Regions from separate parts of the Paenibacillus sp. 203 genome, predicted to be linked through region 2. Evidence: riboswitches for the same ligand, from Rfam matches in the RefSeq annotation. Region 2 holds a riboswitch; each other region holds the start of a gene.
What was found. A riboswitch is a leader RNA that binds a small molecule or an ion and turns the genes downstream of it on or off. The one in region 2 is predicted to bind thiamine pyrophosphate.
Positions count from the first base shown of each region.

Region 1: another riboswitch for thiamine pyrophosphate. It lies ahead of WA407_RS08120 (thiamine phosphate synthase); the one in region 2 lies ahead of thiC (phosphomethylpyrimidine synthase ThiC).
Region 3: another riboswitch for thiamine pyrophosphate. It lies ahead of WA407_RS17145 (ABC transporter substrate-binding protein); the one in region 2 lies ahead of thiC (phosphomethylpyrimidine synthase ThiC).
Region 4: another riboswitch for thiamine pyrophosphate. It lies ahead of tenA (thiaminase II); the one in region 2 lies ahead of thiC (phosphomethylpyrimidine synthase ThiC).

Region 1 is NZ_JAXCHD010000003.1:367,270-372,001, forward strand. Features, by position in the region: gene WA407_RS08110 (hypothetical protein) at 1-51, shown strand, start outside; gene WA407_RS08115 (ABC-F family ATP-binding cassette domain-containing protein) at 236-1,789, shown strand; TPP riboswitch at 1,883-1,991, shown strand; gene WA407_RS08120 (thiamine phosphate synthase) at 2,256-2,849, shown strand; gene thiO (glycine oxidase ThiO) at 2,914-4,062, shown strand; gene thiS (sulfur carrier protein ThiS) at 4,059-4,262, shown strand; gene WA407_RS08135 (thiazole synthase) at 4,265-4,732, shown strand, end outside.
Region 2 is NZ_JAXCHD010000017.1:42,185-46,916, forward strand. Features, by position in the region: gene WA407_RS24660 (hypothetical protein) at 203-355, shown strand; gene thiC (phosphomethylpyrimidine synthase ThiC) at 480-2,324, opposite strand; TPP riboswitch at 2,510-2,622, opposite strand; gene WA407_RS24670 (IclR family transcriptional regulator) at 2,778-3,521, opposite strand; gene WA407_RS24675 (alpha/beta hydrolase) at 3,820-4,732, shown strand, end outside.
Region 3 is NZ_JAXCHD010000007.1:59,822-64,553, forward strand. Features, by position in the region: gene WA407_RS17145 (ABC transporter substrate-binding protein) at 138-1,181, opposite strand; TPP riboswitch at 1,373-1,482, opposite strand; gene WA407_RS17150 (pyridoxamine 5'-phosphate oxidase family protein) at 1,753-2,187, shown strand; gene WA407_RS17155 (bifunctional 2',3'-cyclic-nucleotide 2'-phosphodiesterase/3'-nucleotidase) at 2,408-4,510, shown strand.
Region 4 is NZ_JAXCHD010000006.1:318,893-323,624, forward strand. Features, by position in the region: gene thiD (bifunctional hydroxymethylpyrimidine kinase/phosphomethylpyrimidine kinase) at 1-817, opposite strand, end outside; gene thiM (hydroxyethylthiazole kinase) at 814-1,656, opposite strand; gene tenA (thiaminase II) at 1,731-2,420, opposite strand; TPP riboswitch at 2,559-2,661, opposite strand; gene WA407_RS16495 (NAD-dependent malic enzyme) at 2,754-4,475, opposite strand.

The DNA of each region.
Region 1 (4,732 bases), on a different contig from region 2:
GCAGCAGCTGCGGGATACTTTGAGTACAAATGTTATAATGGCTTAAAATAATCACCCTCATGGGTGGTTTTTGTTTTTTTAGGCAGATCCATACCAAAAAACCTTAAAATTCACTGTTTTCAATATTCCGATATGGTTGTAGAATGTGCTACAATAAAGCTTTGAAAGAAACGAAATGCATATGAAATAAGAACAGTCGGCAGCGCCGATGACAATAAGGAGCCAAAAACAGCTTATGAGTTTATTGACTGTAGAAAATGTATCCCACAACTTTGGGGACCGCGCATTATTTAAAAATGTTTCCTTTCGATTGCTTGCGGGGGAACGTGTAGGTTTGGTAGGAGCTAACGGTGTTGGTAAATCGACACTCATGAACATTCTCACTGGAAAATTGCTTAAGGATGAGGGTAAAGTGGAATGGACTCCACGTGTACGTTACGGTTATCTGGATCAGCACACCAAGCTGACACCGGGCAAAACGGTACGTGATGTATTAAAAGACGCTTTTCTTCCTTTGTTGGAATTGGAAAAGGAAATGATGCAGATTACTGACAAAATGGGGGATGCTTCTCCTGAAGAGTTGGAAGTGTTGCTGGAACAGATGGGTGAAATTCAGGAGCAACTGGATATGGGCGATTTTTACCTCATTGATGTGAAGGTTGAAGAAATGGCGAATGGACTAGGTCTGTCGGCCATAGGACTGGATCGGGATGTATCTGCACTTAGCGGCGGGCAACGGACAAAGGTGCTTCTTGCTAAATTGCTGTTGGAAAAGCCGAATGTCCTGCTGCTGGATGAGCCTACCAACTACTTGGATGTAGAGCATATTGAATGGCTTACGCGCTATTTGAAGGATTATCCCTATGCTTTTATCCTTATTTCACATGATACTGAGTTTATGAACCAGGTCGTTAATGTTATTTACCATCTTGAATTTGCCAAGATGACCCGTTATTCAGCTAACTATGAAAAGTTTCTTGAAATGGCGGATCTGAACAAAGCTCAGCATATTGATGCTTATGAGAAGCAACAGGACTTTATAAAGAAACAGGAAGATTTTATTCAGCGCAATAAAGCGCGTGCTTCTACCTCAGGCCGAGCAAAGAGCCGTGAAAAGCAGCTTGATCGGATCGAACGTATTGATAAGCCTGAAGAAGCCGCAAAACCAACCTTTCAGTTCAAAGAGGCACGTGCAAGCGGAAAGACGGTATTTGAGGGTATTGATTTTGAGATTGGTTATACACATGCCCTTTTGCCTAAAATGTCCATGACGATTGAACGTGGCGAAAAAATTGCAATTGTTGGCTACAACGGTGTCGGTAAATCGACATTGCTCAAAACCATATTGGGAAAAATTCCGCCAATCAGTGGAAAAACCTATCAAGGTGATTTTTTGCAGCCCGCTTATTTTGAGCAGGAAGTAAAGGCGGAGAAAATTACACCGATTGACGATGTGTGGAATGAATTTCCGCATTTGAACCAGCATGAAGTACGAGCGCATTTGGCGCGCTGCGGTTTGAAAAATGAGCATATCACACGTCCGCTATCTGCGCTTAGTGGTGGAGAACAGGCTAAAGTCCGTCTTTGCAAACTGTTAATGCGTGAAAGCAACTGGGTATTGTTCGATGAGCCTACCAACCACTTGGATGTTAAAGCAAAGGATGAGCTGAAACGTGCCTTGAAGGAATACAAAGGGACGGTATTGCTTGTATCTCACGAACCGGACTTTTACGAGGATTGGGTAACCAAAACGTGGAATGTGGAAGAGTGGTCAAGTAAAGTTAACTAAAATCAGTTAAATCCAGTTCTGCATATTTCACACGAAGTGGGGTTTGCAGAATTAGGAAAATATGCTAAGCTATCTTTAGCTTATACAATAAAATAGTCACACTAGGGGAGCCGCCCATGCGGCTGAGACGGAATAAATGGATTTCGGACCCTTTGCACCTGATCTGGGTTATGCCAGCGTAGGGAAGTGAGCGCCGTACAAACAAGGCAACACCATCTTTATTTTGTTTGTGCGTGGGACGATACACGTATACGGATATCATGGTCCGTTCGATTATTGGACGTTCGTTAAACCACTTCCTTGGGGAAGTGGTTTTTTTGCGTTTCGTTCATTTTAAGTTGTTCGAGCTTCCGTAGACGGATTCACATACAATCCCCTTTCATTACTGCTGGTAGACGTGGCTGCTAAGCTTAGATCCTTTAATCCAATGTGAGGTGAAGACAAAATCGAATTACACGCAATTTCGATGGAAAAGGGCACTTTTGCACAAGCCGCCCGAGTGGCTGCTATGATTTGTCCGTATGTTCATTATGTACACGCACGTTTAAAACAGAATGGTGCCTCTGCATTGCTTTCTTTGACTCGCAGCATGGTGGAGCAGGAAGTTCCTTTGCAACAAATTGTAGTAAATGATCGTGTGGATGTAGCTTTACTTACTTTGGTTGGAACCGTCCAGCTACCAGCTAATGGATTACCTGTTGTGGATGTGAAAAGCCTACTTTCAAAGAGTACACGCTGTGGAGTGTCTGTGCATTCCTTGGAGGAGGCGCAGACTGCCGAGCAGGCAGGAGCAGACTATGTACTTTATGGTCACGTATATGAGACCCATTGTAAGCCCGGTATTGTACCGCGGGGTTTAGCTCAGCTTGAACATATTTGCAGGCTGTCGAACATTCCGGTGATCGCGCTGGGCGGCATACAACCGCACCATATCCCGGAGCTTTATATGGCCGGAGCAAGCGGAATTGCGGTGATGTCTGGTATATGGGAGGCTGAGTCGCCCGTTGCAGCTGCGATGGAATATAGGCGAATGGCAGATCTTGTAGTTCACAGCTTGTAGCGAGAAAACGAGAGTAGAGGCAAGCTGAAAGCAGAATGGTTTATGGAGAGGAGACACGGAACAAATGCTAAAGATACACACAGAGGCAAGAGCGATAGGACATGCTGAATGCTTGGTCATAGGTGGAGGTGTCATCGGCAGTTCCATTGCTTATCATGTGGCCAAGGAGGGAAGAAGTACGATCATGCTGGAACGATTGATCCCGGGTGAGGGAGCCTCAGGAGCAGCGGTTGGAATGCTGGCAGCGGAAAGTGAAGAGTTCACCGACTCTGAGCTGGCACGATTTGCTCGCAGAAGTCGAGATGCATTCCCTGAGCTTGTTTGTGATCTGGAGCGTTTGTCGGGTATTTCGGTGGAATTCCGTACAGAAGGATTTGTGACCCCTTTCCGTACGGAAACTGAAGGCCAAAAACGCTGGAAAGCTGCTAAAACGCGAGAGGATGATTGTCCTATCTGGTGGGATGCGAGGGAATTGGCCCGACGAATTCCAGGTTTGGATGAACAAGCGATCGGAGCAATATATCGTTCAAAGGAGACACAAGTGGCTCCTGTCCAGCTTTGTCGTGCTTATGCAGGTGCTGCTGCGGTGCTGGGAGCAACGGTATGGTCTGGTACACGGGCAGAGCAACTGGTCATACAGGATGGTCGAGTTTGCGGTGTCCGAACAGATAGCGGCTTTTTTTCCTGCGATCAGGTCATTATTGCTGGAGGCTTGGATAGCATGAAATTACTGGCGCAGGTTGGATTTGAATATCCACTTTATTCGGTCAAGGGCGAAGCGGTAGCGGTCTCCTTGAAGGATCACCCATTAGAATACACCATTTATGCTGATGATATTTACCTCGTGCCTAAACAGAATAACGAGCTTTGGATTGGGGCAACGAGCCTTCCGCATCAATATGACGAAGAAGTGACCGTAGGAGGCTTGGAGGGGTTGCTGGCACGTGCCTCTGCCTGGCTGCCGTGCGTCCGTGAAGCTTCTTTTATACGCGCTTGGGCGGGCTTACGTCCGCAGGCTGCATCAGGCCATCCTTTTATAGGTACTGTTCCTGGGGTCGAGGGCGTATTTGCTGCGGTTGGGCATTATCGCAACGGTGTCCTGCTGAGTGATGCTACCGGGCGTGCGATGGCAGCTATGCTTAATGGAGCTGGTGCAGCAGAACTTGGGATAAGTAGTTTTTCTTCGGAGCTCCTCAAGGAGAAAAGCTTATGAAGCTGACGATTAACGGCCAGAGCATGACCTTTTCTAATCGAATCACTCATGTGAATCAATTGCTACATGAGCTTGATGTAAAGGTGAAAACCGTAGTGGTGGAGCTGAATCGGCATATATTGAGCCGTGAAGATCATGATGAAGCGGTACTGAAGGATGGAGATTGCCTAGAAATTGTACATTTTGTGGGAGGCGGTTGATTATGTTAACCATTGGAAAAGCATCTTTTACCTCGAGGTTGTTGTTGGGAACAGGAAAATTCTCTGATCTGGATATCCAATCCCAAGCCGTAGAGGCTGCTGAGACGGAAATATTGACGTTTGCTGTACGGAGATTGAACTTGGAGGAACGGGATAAGCAGCATTTTCTCGATATGCTGGATTTGAGCCGGTATACACTTCTTCCCAACACAGCAGGGGCTACAACAGCAGAGGAGGCGATTCGTATTGCCCAATTGGCAAAAGCCTCCGGCCTGTGCGATATGATTAAGGTGGAAGTCATTGGGGATAGCAAGACACTGCTCCCTGACCCTTTTGAAACGTTGAAAGCTAGTGATAAGCTGTTAGAAGAAGGCTTTATCGTGCTGCCCTACATATCGGACGATGTGATTCTAGCAAAGAGGCTACAAGAGCTTGGAGTACACGCCGTTATGCCTGGAGCTTCACCGATT
Region 2 (4,732 bases):
ATCCAAATTTTGGACACATATGACCATCTTCCTGTTTTATGTCAAAAGCGTTTTACTTTGAGAAAATGTGGGTATAATGATTGAAACATTACCAAGCAACCTACACGGTATTACGACATCAAGTACATACAAATAGTCCTATACAGACGTCCTAAGCAACTCAATCTGAATTTGACAATATGGAATTGGAGGAATGACCTACATGAATACAATGAACTTAACCGTCCACACCCTGATGCCCTTTCACCACCAATACCAACGTGCCAACGCGGTGAGTATGCAGAAGAAAGAAGATAGCTCGGAGAAGAAGCTCAGCTTTCAGGACATTTTGAATGAAAAAATGGGTAAAAAATAAGGCGCCGTTTATCCGGTTGAATGATCCCACTTTACATAAGAAGCTAAAAAGCCGTAGTTTCCTACATTGACTGTAGAGAACCACGGCTTTTTTAATTCATACGTTCCTAAACTCCACGTTCGTTTTACTGACCGCCATCCCGATACTGCTCTGCCTTCTCACGCATCCCGACAGCTACTGCTTCTTGGGTGTTCAGCCCCTTATCCGCTGCATAGGCGCGAATGTCCTGAGTGATACGCATACTACAAAATTTAGGGCCGCACATCGAGCAAAAATGTGCTTCCTTGGCGCCCTCTGCCGGTAGCGTTTCATCATGGTAGGACAAGGCACGCTCGGGATCAAGCGACAGATTGAACTGATCCCGCCAGCGGAACTCAAAGCGCGCCTTGGACAAAGCATCATCCCGCTGCTGCGCTCGTGGATGCCCCTTCGCCAGATCGGCAGCATGTGCCGCAATTTTGTAGGTAATGACACCCTCGCGGACATCATCCTTATTGGGCAGACCCAAATGCTCCTTAGGCGTAACATAGCACAGCATGGACGTCCCGAACCAACCGATCATCGCCGCCCCGATGGCTGAGGTAATATGATCATATCCGGGGGCAATATCCGTCGTGAGCGGTCCCAAGGTATAGAAAGGAGCTTCCTTACAAATCTCCATTTGTAAATCCACATTCTCTTTGATTTTATGCATAGGGACATGTCCCGGCCCTTCAATCATGACCTGAACATCATGCTTCCATGCGATTTGCGTTAGCTCGCCCAACGTTTCCAGCTCTGCAAACTGTGCTTCATCATTCGCATCATAGATACTACCTGGACGTAGACCATCTCCGAGAGAAAAGGCCACATCATAGGCTTTCATAATTTCGCAAATTTCTTCAAAATGTGTATACAAAAAATTCTCCTGATGGTGCGCAAGGCACCAGGCTGCCATGATTGACCCGCCTCGGGATACAATTCCCGTCATTCTATTCGCCGTCATCGGAATATACCGCAGCAATACACCCGCATGAATTGTAAAATAGTCCACTCCCTGCTCCGCCTGCTCAATCAGCGTATCGCGATACAACTCCCACGTCAGCGCTTCTGCTTCACCGTTCACCTTTTCAAGTGCCTGATACAGCGGCACAGTCCCAATCGGTACAGGAGAATTCCGAATGATCCATTCACGTGTTGTATGGATATTACGGCCTGTGGACAGGTCCATAACCGTATCCGAGCCCCAACGCACCGCCCAAGTCATTTTCTCCACTTCCTCCTCGATGGAGGAGGTAACCGCAGAATTACCAATGTTCGCATTGATCTTCACGTGAAAATGACGCCCAATGACCATTGGCTCACTTTCCGGGTGATTGATATTCGAAGGCAAAATGGCTCGTCCAGCCGCCAATTCCTGCCGTACAAACTCAGGCTCGACCCCTTCGCGGATCGCCGCAAATTCCATTTCGGGCGTAATGATCCCTTGCCGCGCATAATGCATTTGCGTCACTGTACGCCCTTGCGAAGCACGAAGCGGACGATTGGTCACGCCGGGAAATTCCACTGTCTCCCGTTTGGAGCCAGGTTTCAGTCCATTATCCTCCGGCTTGACGGCGCGTCCCTCGTAAGCCTCCACATCGCCCCGTTCCAGTGCCCAAGCTCGCCGTAATGGAGGCAGGCCCTGACGGATATCGACCTGATAGGCTTTGTCGGTCATGGGACCGCTTGTATCATATACACGCAATGGCTCATGATGCTCCGTGCCCTGCGGCGTATGTGTAGGATGAAGAGCAATTTCGCGCTCTGGCACGGCAATGTCCGGCCGCGAGCCTTGAATATATACCTTACGGCTTCCTGGAAAGGGCGTTACCCCACTGGCTTGCTCCCCGTTTGTCTTCTCTACCTCAACTTCTTTTGTTCCTACCAATCTTACTTCTGCTGATTTCAATTCTGTTCCTTTTGTTCCTTCTGCTTCTGTCGGTTTCATTGTCCATTCCTCCCGTTTCGATGAAATGACACACCGATCCGGAACCATTCCCAGGGTGGCGCTGATCTATGCAAAAAAGCCGGTTCCCCAGGGAACCGGCTAATCTAACGAGGCAGCTGTCCAGACAGTGCGCATATGGAATATCCATTCCAATGCGCCACTGAAGACAGCAGCCGCGTATACATTTCAATGGCCGATTACTTCCCTACGCTGGTATGATCCAGATCAGGTGCAAAGGGTCCGGAATCTTGCACGATTCCATCTCAGCCCGGCATTACAGGCTCCCCCAGTAACTGTGATACTTCTATTCACATGAGGCGGATATAACAGACATCCGCCTTCCTTACCAGACTACTTCAAATTTATGGCTTTGGCAACCCTTCTAGGTACCCTTTTACCAAGAAGACACTCCCTATCAAATCACTCTGCTTGCTTCAACTGTGTTCATTCTTGTTACGGAAGCATAAGCCCCATTTCCTTCGCCGCTTCGATCAAAATCGGAGCAAAGTCATGTAGCGTCTCGGGTGCAAGTCGACTGACCGGGCCGGATACAGATAAAGCCGCAGTGACCTGTCCCTTCCGGTTCACAATTGGCGCTGCCACAGCAGCAGCCCCTGGCTCCCGTTCTTCATAGCTGGTCGCATAGCCCTTCTCGCGAATGTCCTGCAGCTGGGCTTTATAGACCTCCGGGTCTACTGAGGGCGGCCATTCATCCCCGCTTAGCAGGGCTTCCAGCTCCTGCGGCGGCATAAAGGCCGCCAGCACCTTGCTGGAGGCCCCTACAGCCAGCGGCATACGCGCACCTACAGGCGCGACCCTGCGGATCGCCTGATTGCTCTGCACGGCTTGTATGCGAATACGCATACTGCCGTCCCGTAAGTACAAGCTGACCGTCTCCCCCAGACGGTCACGTAGTCCTTCCATTGCAGGTTGTAACAGCACCGCCGGCTCGTCACTTTGGGACAAATGCGTGGATAGCTCCCAAATGCGGAAGCCAAGTCGATATTTTTCCGTTTCGGCATTCCGAACGACAAAGCCCCGATCCTCCAACGTAGTCAGCAGCCGATGAACCGTGCTTTTATGTAGACCAATTTTGGAGGCAATCTCCGTCAGGCCAAGATCCGAATTTGCGGTAAAACACAGCAGTATATCAAGTGCACGCTCTACAGCGCGAACGGTTAATTTACGGTCTTCCATCGTGAACCGCTCCTCTTGTATCCATATTCGTTTCACACTATGAAACATGGTTACATAAATTATATAGAATAGTCGCGGCTACTGTAAACCGATGTTTTTGTGACAACCATATTACAGAACGAGAACAAACATCGACAATTCTTTGCATCATTTTTACTTTTCCGGTTCAGGCGTTGACTTTGGATAATCCCCATCATACGATAATAGGTATCTATACGGATCTACACTACTATTTTCAAGTGGAATTATACCTATATTCTATGAAACGAAGATCAATTTTATATAAGGAGGCTCTTACATGATTTCGACATCCCAGCGCAACGCTCAGCTACAGACCGCTGTTCAGGAGCCGTCCACCCCACTCTTTAATCCCCGTCTGCTGCGGTTCAAGCACGTTGTGATAGCTCTGCTGCTGTCGGTCGTCTTTTTTCTGTTGTTTTGTTTTATTGCCTTGCATGCTTACATCGCATGGGTACTTACGAATCCCACCGTTGCACCACTGTACTCTAATCCGATGCAGGCCAAAAGCATGCCTTATGAGGAAGTCAGCTTCCCTGCCAAGGATGGTAGCCGCATGGTACAAGGCTGGTATATCCCGGCGGATCAATCGCGGAAAACGATTATTTTCAGCCATGGTTATGGGGCTAACCGCGAAGAAAGCTGGATTCCCATGTATGATCTGGCGCATTATGCCCACAGTTTGAACTTTAATGTGGTCATGTTCGATTATGGATTTGCGTCACAAAACAGCAAAGCAGTCGCAACCGGAGGCAAAGCAGAATCCCAACAGCTCCTCGGAGCAATTCAGCTTGCGAAGCAACGCGGCTCGTCGGAGATTATCGTATGGGGCTTCTCCATGGGGGCAGGAACCGCTCTTCAGGCGGGCTTGCAAACCAAGGATGTGGACGCAATGATTTTGGACAGCACCTTCCTGCTGGAACCGGATACGCTGTACCATAACATTCACAATCAAATTAATCTGCCAAGACATCCGTCTTTGGAAATTCTGGAGTTGCTGTTTCCAATTTTGAACGGCACCAGCTTGCATCAGATTCCATATCAGGAGGTTAAAAAGGAAAACTACCCGTTCCCGATTATGTTTGTGCATGGTACACAGGATGAAAAAGCTCCTTATCCTATTGCGGAAAAGCTCGCTGCCAATCAAACCAACCCGCTTTCCAGTGTATGGATTGTTAAAAACGGGATACATG
Region 3 (4,732 bases), on a different contig from region 2:
CATTGTACCCAGATTTCAACCTCTGGATATTCATAAAAGAAATCTAGGTACAACAGCGATGGGAAGCACCATCCGGCTGCGTAGTGGCACTTCGTTCACTTCTCTAGTTCAGTCTTATTTAGCGTTTTAACAAATGATCAGCGCTTGGGCAAGAAGTCGTTTGTGAAGGCTTTATCCACTTCCAAAGGCTTGCTGAGCAGCTTGCGTTCGTACATCCAGTCCGAATAGTTTTGCCATACCTCCGCTTTTTGCACACCCCATTGCGCGGCATCGTCCTGATAACGCGGGCTTAGCCATTTTTGGCTGGCAAGTACCAGTTTTTTATCCAGCTCCGGTACAGCTTTGCTTAAGATGTCCGCGGCTTCTTCTGGATGGGCGATAGTGTATTCATAGCCTTGTGCGGTAGCGTCCATGAACGCTTTGACCAGTTCTGGATCATTTTTTATTGTCTGTTCGTTGCTCACAATTACAGGTGTATAGTAATCGAGGCTTTTGGAATAATCTTTTACATACAGCATATCCAATGGCTCACCTCGAAGCTGGGCCTCAATTCCGGTCCATGCGTAGAAAATCCAGGCAAAGTCGATATCCCGCTTCACGGCTGTAAAATAGTCTGCATTGCCCATGTTGACGATCTTCACTTTGCTCACATCGCCTTTGTCTGAATCCATGATGGATTTCATGACCGCTTCTTCTACGGGAGAGCCCCAACCGCCGTATTTTTTACCTTCAAAATCTTTCGGGCTCTTAATTCCGCGATCTACCGGGGCTGCGAAGCCTGAGGTATTATGCTGAATCACCGCAGCGATGGATACAAGCGGCACGCCTTGCGTACGAGCCTGTGTGACGCCTTCTTGGTAGCTGATACCAAAAGGTGCAGCATTAGAGGCAACCATTTGATCGGCTCCGCCTGAACCAGGTTGAATAATTTGGACATTCAGACCTGCTTTTTCGTAAAATCCTTTGTCCTTGGCAACATAGAGTCCCGTATGATTCGTATTGGGTGTCCAGTCGAGCACGACTTTAACATCTTTGAGCTCCTTTGCCGGAGTAGACGTTTGAGTGTTGGTAGCGGGAGCCGCTTCTTGGGATGTGGAGGGACTTCCACCGCAAGCGGTCAGGGTCAGGGCCATGAGCCACAGACTGATCAGTCCCAGGCTTAATATTTTCATGCGCTTCATCGTTGTGTTCTCTCCTTTAATTACCCGTTATCCATCCAATCAGACAGCTTATGTTCCCCATTTTCATAAAAATAACATCTGCCGGACGCGATCTTTCCAACAACTTAATCTTCAACAAAAAAAGCGCCCCGAGTTTCCGGGACGCTTGCGCTTGTATATACCAAAGTAAGGGATGGTCCTATGTAAAAAGGCACATCTTGCTTAAGCATTCCTACGCTGGCATTACCCAGATCAGGTTGTAAGGGTCAGTGTCTTGGGACACACTCTCAGCCGGCCGATTCCAGCACCCCTGGCATTGTATGGTTTAATGGGTTCATTTATTCGGGTTTACTACGACGATTATATGCCTTGAATGCGGGTCTGTCCAGCATGGAGGAAGAGATGACGGTTCATTTGCCGAACGACAGGGTACACTTTTACTGTGAGCTTTGATCTGAAAATGAGCATGCATCAATCCGATCTGATCGGGTCATGTTATTTTCAGAACAGCTGCGCAGGTAGGTTCAGATGGGCTGGTGCCCAATGGCATGGCCGTAAAGAATTCTAATTCGTGAAAAGGAGTTGTTGTACTGTGGGTAAAACGGAAACATTGGATCGTAGCCAACTAGAACAAGCCATTGTGAAGGCTTTGGATAACAACAAATTTTGCTCGTTAGGTACGGTAGAGGGTGGCAAACCGAAAGTACGCTATATGGCCCTTTTTAACGATGGAATGAACATTCATCTGGCGACAGATCGCAAAACGCATAAAGTGGATGAGCTAAAGGATAATCCGAATGCTTATCTGCTGCTGGGTTATGAAGTTGGCGGTACAAAGGAAGTCGTAGAAGTGGAGGCTACTGTCCAGATTACAGCTGATGAGGGGCTACGCAAACAAGTGTGGAACGATTCCTTGAAGGAATGGTTTTCCGGACCGGATGATCCCGATTATGTCATTCTGGACGTGAATCCGACTCGCATTGAGTATGTGGGTCAGCAAACGGAGCGCCAAGTGTGGAATAAATAATGAGAATATAAATGGATAAACCAGTGAATCTCCGAGTTTTTTAGGAGGTTTGCTGGTTTTTTATTTTTGAGAGAATTAATTATTTTTTCATAAATAATTTAAGTGAATGACTACTCTTTTGTCTGGCGTTGGATTAAAATAGAAATGGTGGGTTCAAGGCTTACATATATGTGCAAAAGTATGTATATGAGGCATACACCTTAATGAGGAGGGGTATATTTTGTTATTTCGTAAAAATTGGTTTAAAGGGTTTACAGCAACCGTTGTAGCTTGTAGCATGCTGGTGTTTTCAGCCGCTCCAACCTGGGCAGCTAGCAATTCTCGCGATAGCGCTACAGTGAATTTGCGGATCATGGAAACAACGGATATTCATGCATCCCTGATGAACTACGATTACTATTCGGACAAAGAAACCAACGAATATGGCCTGATTAGCACAGCCAGTTTGATCCAACAGGCGCGTAGTGAAACAAGAAACAGCATGCTGTTCGATAACGGTGATTTGTTACAGGGCAATCCATTAGGCGATTATATGGCCAGAAACAAAACCTATGAAAAAGAAGGCGGTGTCCATCCAGTCTACAAGATGATGAACTTGATGGGCTATGATGCGGCGACAGTGGGCAACCACGAATTCAACTATGGTCTCGATTTTCTGGAAAAATCGCTCAAGGGAGCCGATTTCCCTTACGTAAATGCGAATGTTTATGTTGATAAGGGGGGGCAAGCTACTAAAAATTATTTTACCCCTTATCAAATTCTTGATAAAACGGTAACGGATGAGAAAGGTGAAGAGCATACGCTCAGAGTGGGTGTCATCGGCTTGGTCACACCTCAAATTATGCAGTGGGATGAAGCCAATTTGAAGGATAAAGTCGTTACAAAGGATATTGTGGAAACGGCGAAAAAGTTTATTCCTCAAATGAAGACGGAAGGTGCTGACATTATTGTCGTGCTTGCGCACACAGGTTATGAGGATGTGCCGCAAACGCCAATGATGGAGAATGCCGTTAAATATTTAAGCCAGGTGGACGGAATTAACGCTATTCTGTTTGGGCATGCTCATAAATCTTTCCCTGGTCCTGATTTTAAAGAAATGAAGGGTGTAGATCTAGATAAAGGAACCATTAACGGCGTACCGGCCGTGGAAGCTTCCTCATGGGGCAAGGAGCTGGGTATTATTGACCTGAGCCTGGAAAAGAAAAACCGCGAGTGGAACGTAACAAACTCTCAGTCTGAAGTACGTCCGGTTGTGAATACCACTAACCAGGCTGTGCAGTTTACTCCTGACTACAAACTGACAGATTCGATCAAGGAAGAGCATCAAGGAACCTTGGATTATATTCGTCAACCTGTCGGAACAACGACTGCACCGATTACCAGCTATTTTGCATTAGTGCAGGACGACCCTTCCATTCAAATCGTGACGAATGCACAGAAATGGTATGTTCAAAACCATCTTAAAGGAACTGAATACGAAAAACTTCCAGTATTGTCGGCAGGCGCTCCATTCAAGGCCGGCGGTCGAAACGGAGCCGAGTATTACACCAACATTCCTGAAGGTACGGTAGCGATTAAAAACGTATCCGACCTGTATGTGTATCCGAACACGGTTCATGCTGTAGAAGTGACCGGTGCTGAAATTCAGGAATGGCTGGAGTGGTCTGCAGGTCAGTTCAACCGCATTGATCCAAAGCAAACTGAGGAGCAATCGCTGATCAACAAAGATTTCCCAACCTACAATTTTGATGTCATTGACGGTGTGAATTACCAGATTGATGTAACTCAGCCTGCACGATATGATGCCAAGGGAACTATTATTGATTCTTCAGCTCATCGTATCAAGGATCTGCAATACAATGGAAAAGCGATAGATCCTGCACAGAAATTTATCGTGGCCACCAATAACTATCGTGCTTCCTCATCCAAACTGGCCAACCCAGATGGCAAACGAATTGTGATGGCAGCACCGGATGAAAGTCGCCAGGTCATTGTTGACTATATCCGTACGAACGGAACGATTAATCCATCGGCGGATGGCAACTGGTCTATTGCTCCTTTTGGTCAGGCAAAGGTTACTTTTGAGTCCTCTCCTGATGCCAAAGACGTGCTGGCAGGAAATCAACAAATTTCATTCTTGAGCAGCGCGGCAGACGGCTTTGCCAAATACAGCTTAAAAGCTGGCGCTAAGCCTAGTGCAGCAACGACTCCTGTAAAGGAAGCTGTGGCTCCCGCGAAAGCAACAGCAAAGCCAGCTGTTAAAACGACCAAACCCGCGACTGTTAAACCAGCTAAAACAACGAAGCCAAAGGCGTCCAAATAACTTCGAACTTTAGTTTTTAATCAATATCAGAGTGAAGCAGCAAGTCTCTTTAACCAAGAGATTTGCTGCTTTTTTAATGTCAAAAACAACAGCCCCCGAATTTATCATGAGTGCAAAAAGTTTTCTGTTTTTGTCGAATATATACTTAAGTCCTAAGTTGTCGTTAAGAATAAGCTAGTTTTTTGTAAAAACACGTAGTTATATAGTACTTTTGTTCTAGTT
Region 4 (4,732 bases), on a different contig from region 2:
CCTGACGACGTCGGTAGGCCCAATGATTGGTTGGGCCGTGTCCCTGTCCCAGAGACAACGTATCCTCAATCGCCGCCTGGATGAAGGCTTTACCATTCGAGATAGCCTCCGGTACAGACATCCCTTTCCCTAATTCCGCGGTAATCGCTGCCGAGAAAGTGCACCCTGTTCCGTGTGTATGGACAGTCCGTACTCGCTTGCCGCTCAGCTCTATAAAGGCGGTTCCGTCAAAAAGCAGGTCAACAATCTGTCCGCTGATCTCGCTCTCGTCAGCGTGGCCACCCTTAATCACAACGAATTTTGGTCCCATACTGCTAATATGTCTCGCAGCCTCGCGGCGATCCTCCATCGTATGGATACTGATCCCTGTCAGGGCTTCCGCCTCCGGGATATTCGGTGTAACGACCAGGGCCAAGGGGAGCAGGTCGTCCTTCAAAGCCTGCACCGCTTCCAGCTGCAGCAGTTCAGCGCCTCCCTTGGCAATCATCACGGGATCGACGACGACCTTTTTCCAGCCGAACTTTCGGATCTGCTCGCTCACAAGACGGATGATGCCGGCATTAAACAGCATGCCAGTCTTCAGGGCATCCACTCCAAGGTCTAATCCTACGGCTTCGATCTGTTCCGCTGTTGCTTCCTCTGGTAGCGGATATACGCCGTGGACCCCTAAGGTATTCTGTACGGTAATGGCCGTAATAGCCGACATGCCGTACACGCCAAGTTCTTGAAAGGTTTTGAGATCAGCTTGAATTCCGGCCCCGCCGCCACTGTCCGAACCAGCAATCGTCAGCGCTCTGGGTACACGAACGTCTGTCATCGCGCACCACCTGCTGCTGTTGTTCCGGCTTCATGGATCGAGACATGCCCTTCTAGTGAACCTGTGTGCAGTTTGGCCAGCTCGTCGAGAAAGGCAATCTGGAAGCTGCCGGGCCCCAGCTCTGCGGTACGTGTTGCGGCTCGAGAAGCTGCTGCACCGTAAAATGCCAAACCTGCTGTACCTGCGAGCAGCAGGTTAGGTTCAACAGCTGCAAAGGCACCTAACACAGAGGTCAGCAGACAGCCTGCTCCGGTTACCTTCGTGAGGAGCGCGTCTCCGCCGCTAATCATTCGTGCTTCGGCCCCATCGGTGATGACGTCCTCTTTTCCAGTAATGACAACCATCGTATTGAGCATTCGAGCAGCCCGAATTGCCAGATCGACATGGCCGCTGTCAGCACTGTCACCGGCATCTACGCCTTTAATGTCACGCGCTTCTCCAACAAGATGTGCGACTTCGGCTGCATTGCCCCGCACCAATGAGATTTTGACTTCACTCAGGATTCGCAGTGCCGATTCAGTTCTAAAGCTCGTTGCTCCCGCACCGACCGGATCTAGCAGCACCGGAACACCGTGTGCATTCGCCGATTGTCCAGCAATGATCATGGCATCCACCAGTTCGCGGTTCAGTGTACCGATGTTTAACACGACGGCGCCTGCTATTTTTGCCATATCTGCTACTTCCTCGGGTGCATAGGCCATCACCGGGGAGGCGCCCAATGCATACAGACCGTTGGCCGTAAAGTTGGTGACTACCACATTGGTCATATTGTGAACGAGGGGTTTGCTGTTTTGTACCTTCGTCAGGAGATCCGAATAACTTTTTTCCCATGTACTCATAATGATTATCCTCTCTATAGTTGGTGGTTCAACAGGGCATTAACCGTACTTCACGCATCGAATCGCCAGGCTGACTATTCCAAGATCGCTGCCTGCATTTGGACCGGCCATTCTTCCTGCTTATAAGCCATATCCCAGAACTTATATTCCAGCTGGCAGCTCAGTATAAAATGCTCAATCATCCGCTCCCGCTCAGCAGCCGTTGCGTCTTCCGCCCAAGCATCTACACGTTCTCGGAACTTGAGTGTTGTATCATCAAGCTGGTCTCCATAGAAGCCAATCCATTCATAGAACGGATGAGACTCATCCGGCTTTACTTCATCCAGCAGCCTGCGGCCAATCTCGGCATACGTCCACATACATGGCAGCAGCACAGCCAAGATCTCGCCCAGGCTACCCTCATGCGCAACCGTCAGCATGTGACGGATATAGTGATGAGCCGACGGAGCGAGCGGATATCCCTGCAACTCTTCATAGGTCACCCCTGCGACAGCACAGAAATTTTGATGCGGATGAACCTCGCTGTGGAGAATAAAAGAGATTTGTTCATTAAATACAGCCATATCCTCCCGATTGGTGCATTTGGAGATTGCGATGCCGTATATCCGCATGTAGGCGTTCAAATATTCAAAGTCCTGTTTTACATAGTGAATCAGCTGTCCCCTTGTCAAACTTCCTTCAGCAATACCTCTCACAAAGGGGTGCTCAAAAATCGCTTGAAAAATGCCGTCCGCCTGCCGACGGAGTTCTTGTGTAAAACTCAATTTCCCCACCTCCATCAAATTGAAGAGCAAGAAGTCCTGTAAGAATATAATTCCGGAACAACGCTAAAAAGCCGCCCCGGAAAAATGGGAGCGGCTTCAACAATAGGCCCAATACGCAAAAAAACGTTTGAAACCTTATATACGAAGGCTCCACTTTCCTACGCTAGTACGAACTAGATCAGGTTCAAAGGGTCCAAGATACGTTCTTGTCTCAGCCATAGCGGCTCCCCTAGTGGACTTCTATTCTTTTGACTATTACTGTACATACGTTCATACGCTATGTCAAACATAGTGTGCAAAATATGAAATTTCCTCTAGTTAGGTGTTTTGGGCTTAGTGAGGGTGATGAATTACATTTTCCACAGCTTTGACCTTGGCATATTCCGGTTTCCACATTGCATCTCGTATAGCTTGTTCCACATCTGAAATGTGCGCCTGAGCTACCTGATCCTGTATCGCGGCTTTTGCAACCGCAATCGCAACAGCGTACGAAACTTCGCGTAATTTTCGGATATGAGGGAGTAGTGCACCGCCAGGCGTATTCGAATCTACACCATTGGCAACAGCAACTGCTGCCGCTGTAAACATCGCAGGGGTAATCCTTTTGGCTTTAACCACAATCGCACCCAGACCCAGTCCCGGAAAAACAAAGGCATTGTTCGCCTGTCCAATCTCAAATTTCGTACCGTTATAGGTGACGGGCTCAAAAGGACTTCCGGTTGCAATCAGTGCTTTGCCATCGGTCCATCGGATCAAATCCTCGGGTACTGCTTCTGCAAGGTTTGTAGGATTGGACATGGGCATAATGATCGGGCGTTCTACATGTTTCGCCATCTCCTTGATGATCTCTTCAGAAAAGGCACCTGCTACACCGGAAGTTCCAATCAATATCGTAGGCTTCACCTGACGGATGACCTCCAGCAGTGGTATTTTGCCGTCACCCGACCGGGTCCATGAACTGACTTCATCCTTATTGCGCACATACGGTTTCTGATACTCTAATACGTCTTCCATATCTTCCATTAACAGCCCGCGATAATCAAAGGCCCAAAAGGACTTGAATGAATCTTCTGCGGAAAGGCCGTCCTCGATCATAGCACCCCGAATTTGATCAGCATTACCGATTCCTGCTGCCCCTGGGCCGAAAACAAGTATTTTTTGTTCAAGCAGCGGAGTCTTGGTGACACCCACCGCCGAAAGAATCGCAGCCAAGGTCACCGCTCCTGTACCTTGTATATCATCGTTGAAGGTGAGTATACTTTGACCGTATTTTCCTATAATATGGCGTGCATTTACGCTACCCACGTCTTCCCAATGTAAAAGCGCCTTTGGGAATTGCGCTAACGTTTTGCTGATAAAAGTATCAATAAACTGGTTATAGGCTTCTCCGCGAACCCGTTTATGGCGGTTTCCGATGTACAGTGGATCATTCAGCAGCTTTTCATTATTTGTACCTACATCCAGTACAATTGGCAGCACCCGCCCGGGATGAATGCCTGCCGCAGCCGTATACACTGCAAGTTTGCCGATAGCAATGTTAATCCCCCCAACGCCCCAGTCACCAATCCCTAAAATACTTTCGGAATCTGTCACGACGATCAGATCCACATCATGGCCGCTCAAACCAGAATTATGGAATGCTTGTCCAATACCGTTCGGGTTATCTATCGACAAATATATGCCTCCAGGGCGGTTGTACTCGTGACTATATTCTTGAATCGCGGTTCCTACGGTCGGCGTGTAGACTACGGGCAGCATTTCACTCAAATGATCGGTTAGCAGCCGGTAGTAGAGTACGACATTTCGGTTGTGAAGGTCGTTGAGAGAAGCATTTTTTCGCAGCATGGTGGGTTGTGCCAGAAACTGCTGATATGCCCGTACGCTCTGTTTCTCCAATGAAAGGACGGTTGGAGGAAGGATTCCTTCCAAACCCAGCTCTTTGCGTTCTTCTTCTGTAAAAGCGACACCTTTGTTCAAAAGGGGATTTGCCAACACATCCTTTCCCCGTAATGGAGTAGATAATGACCCATCGCGATTGACATAAAATGCTTCCATAGAAAGACCTTCCTTCTCTTCATTTTCATAACTATTCATAACGAAAGATGACATGTTGTCCATAGTATGGACGTGCAAATATGTTTTATTCTTGCATTTATCTATGACAAAATAACCATATTTGTTTCTTTCTAATGATATAAAAGAACTAACTTTCAATATAGATTCGCTAACCATTCCTGATGATTTTGGTTCTAATGAATCAGGTCTAAATGCTCTGTTTTTATCAAATATGAAAATTAGTTTTTCTTCTCTTA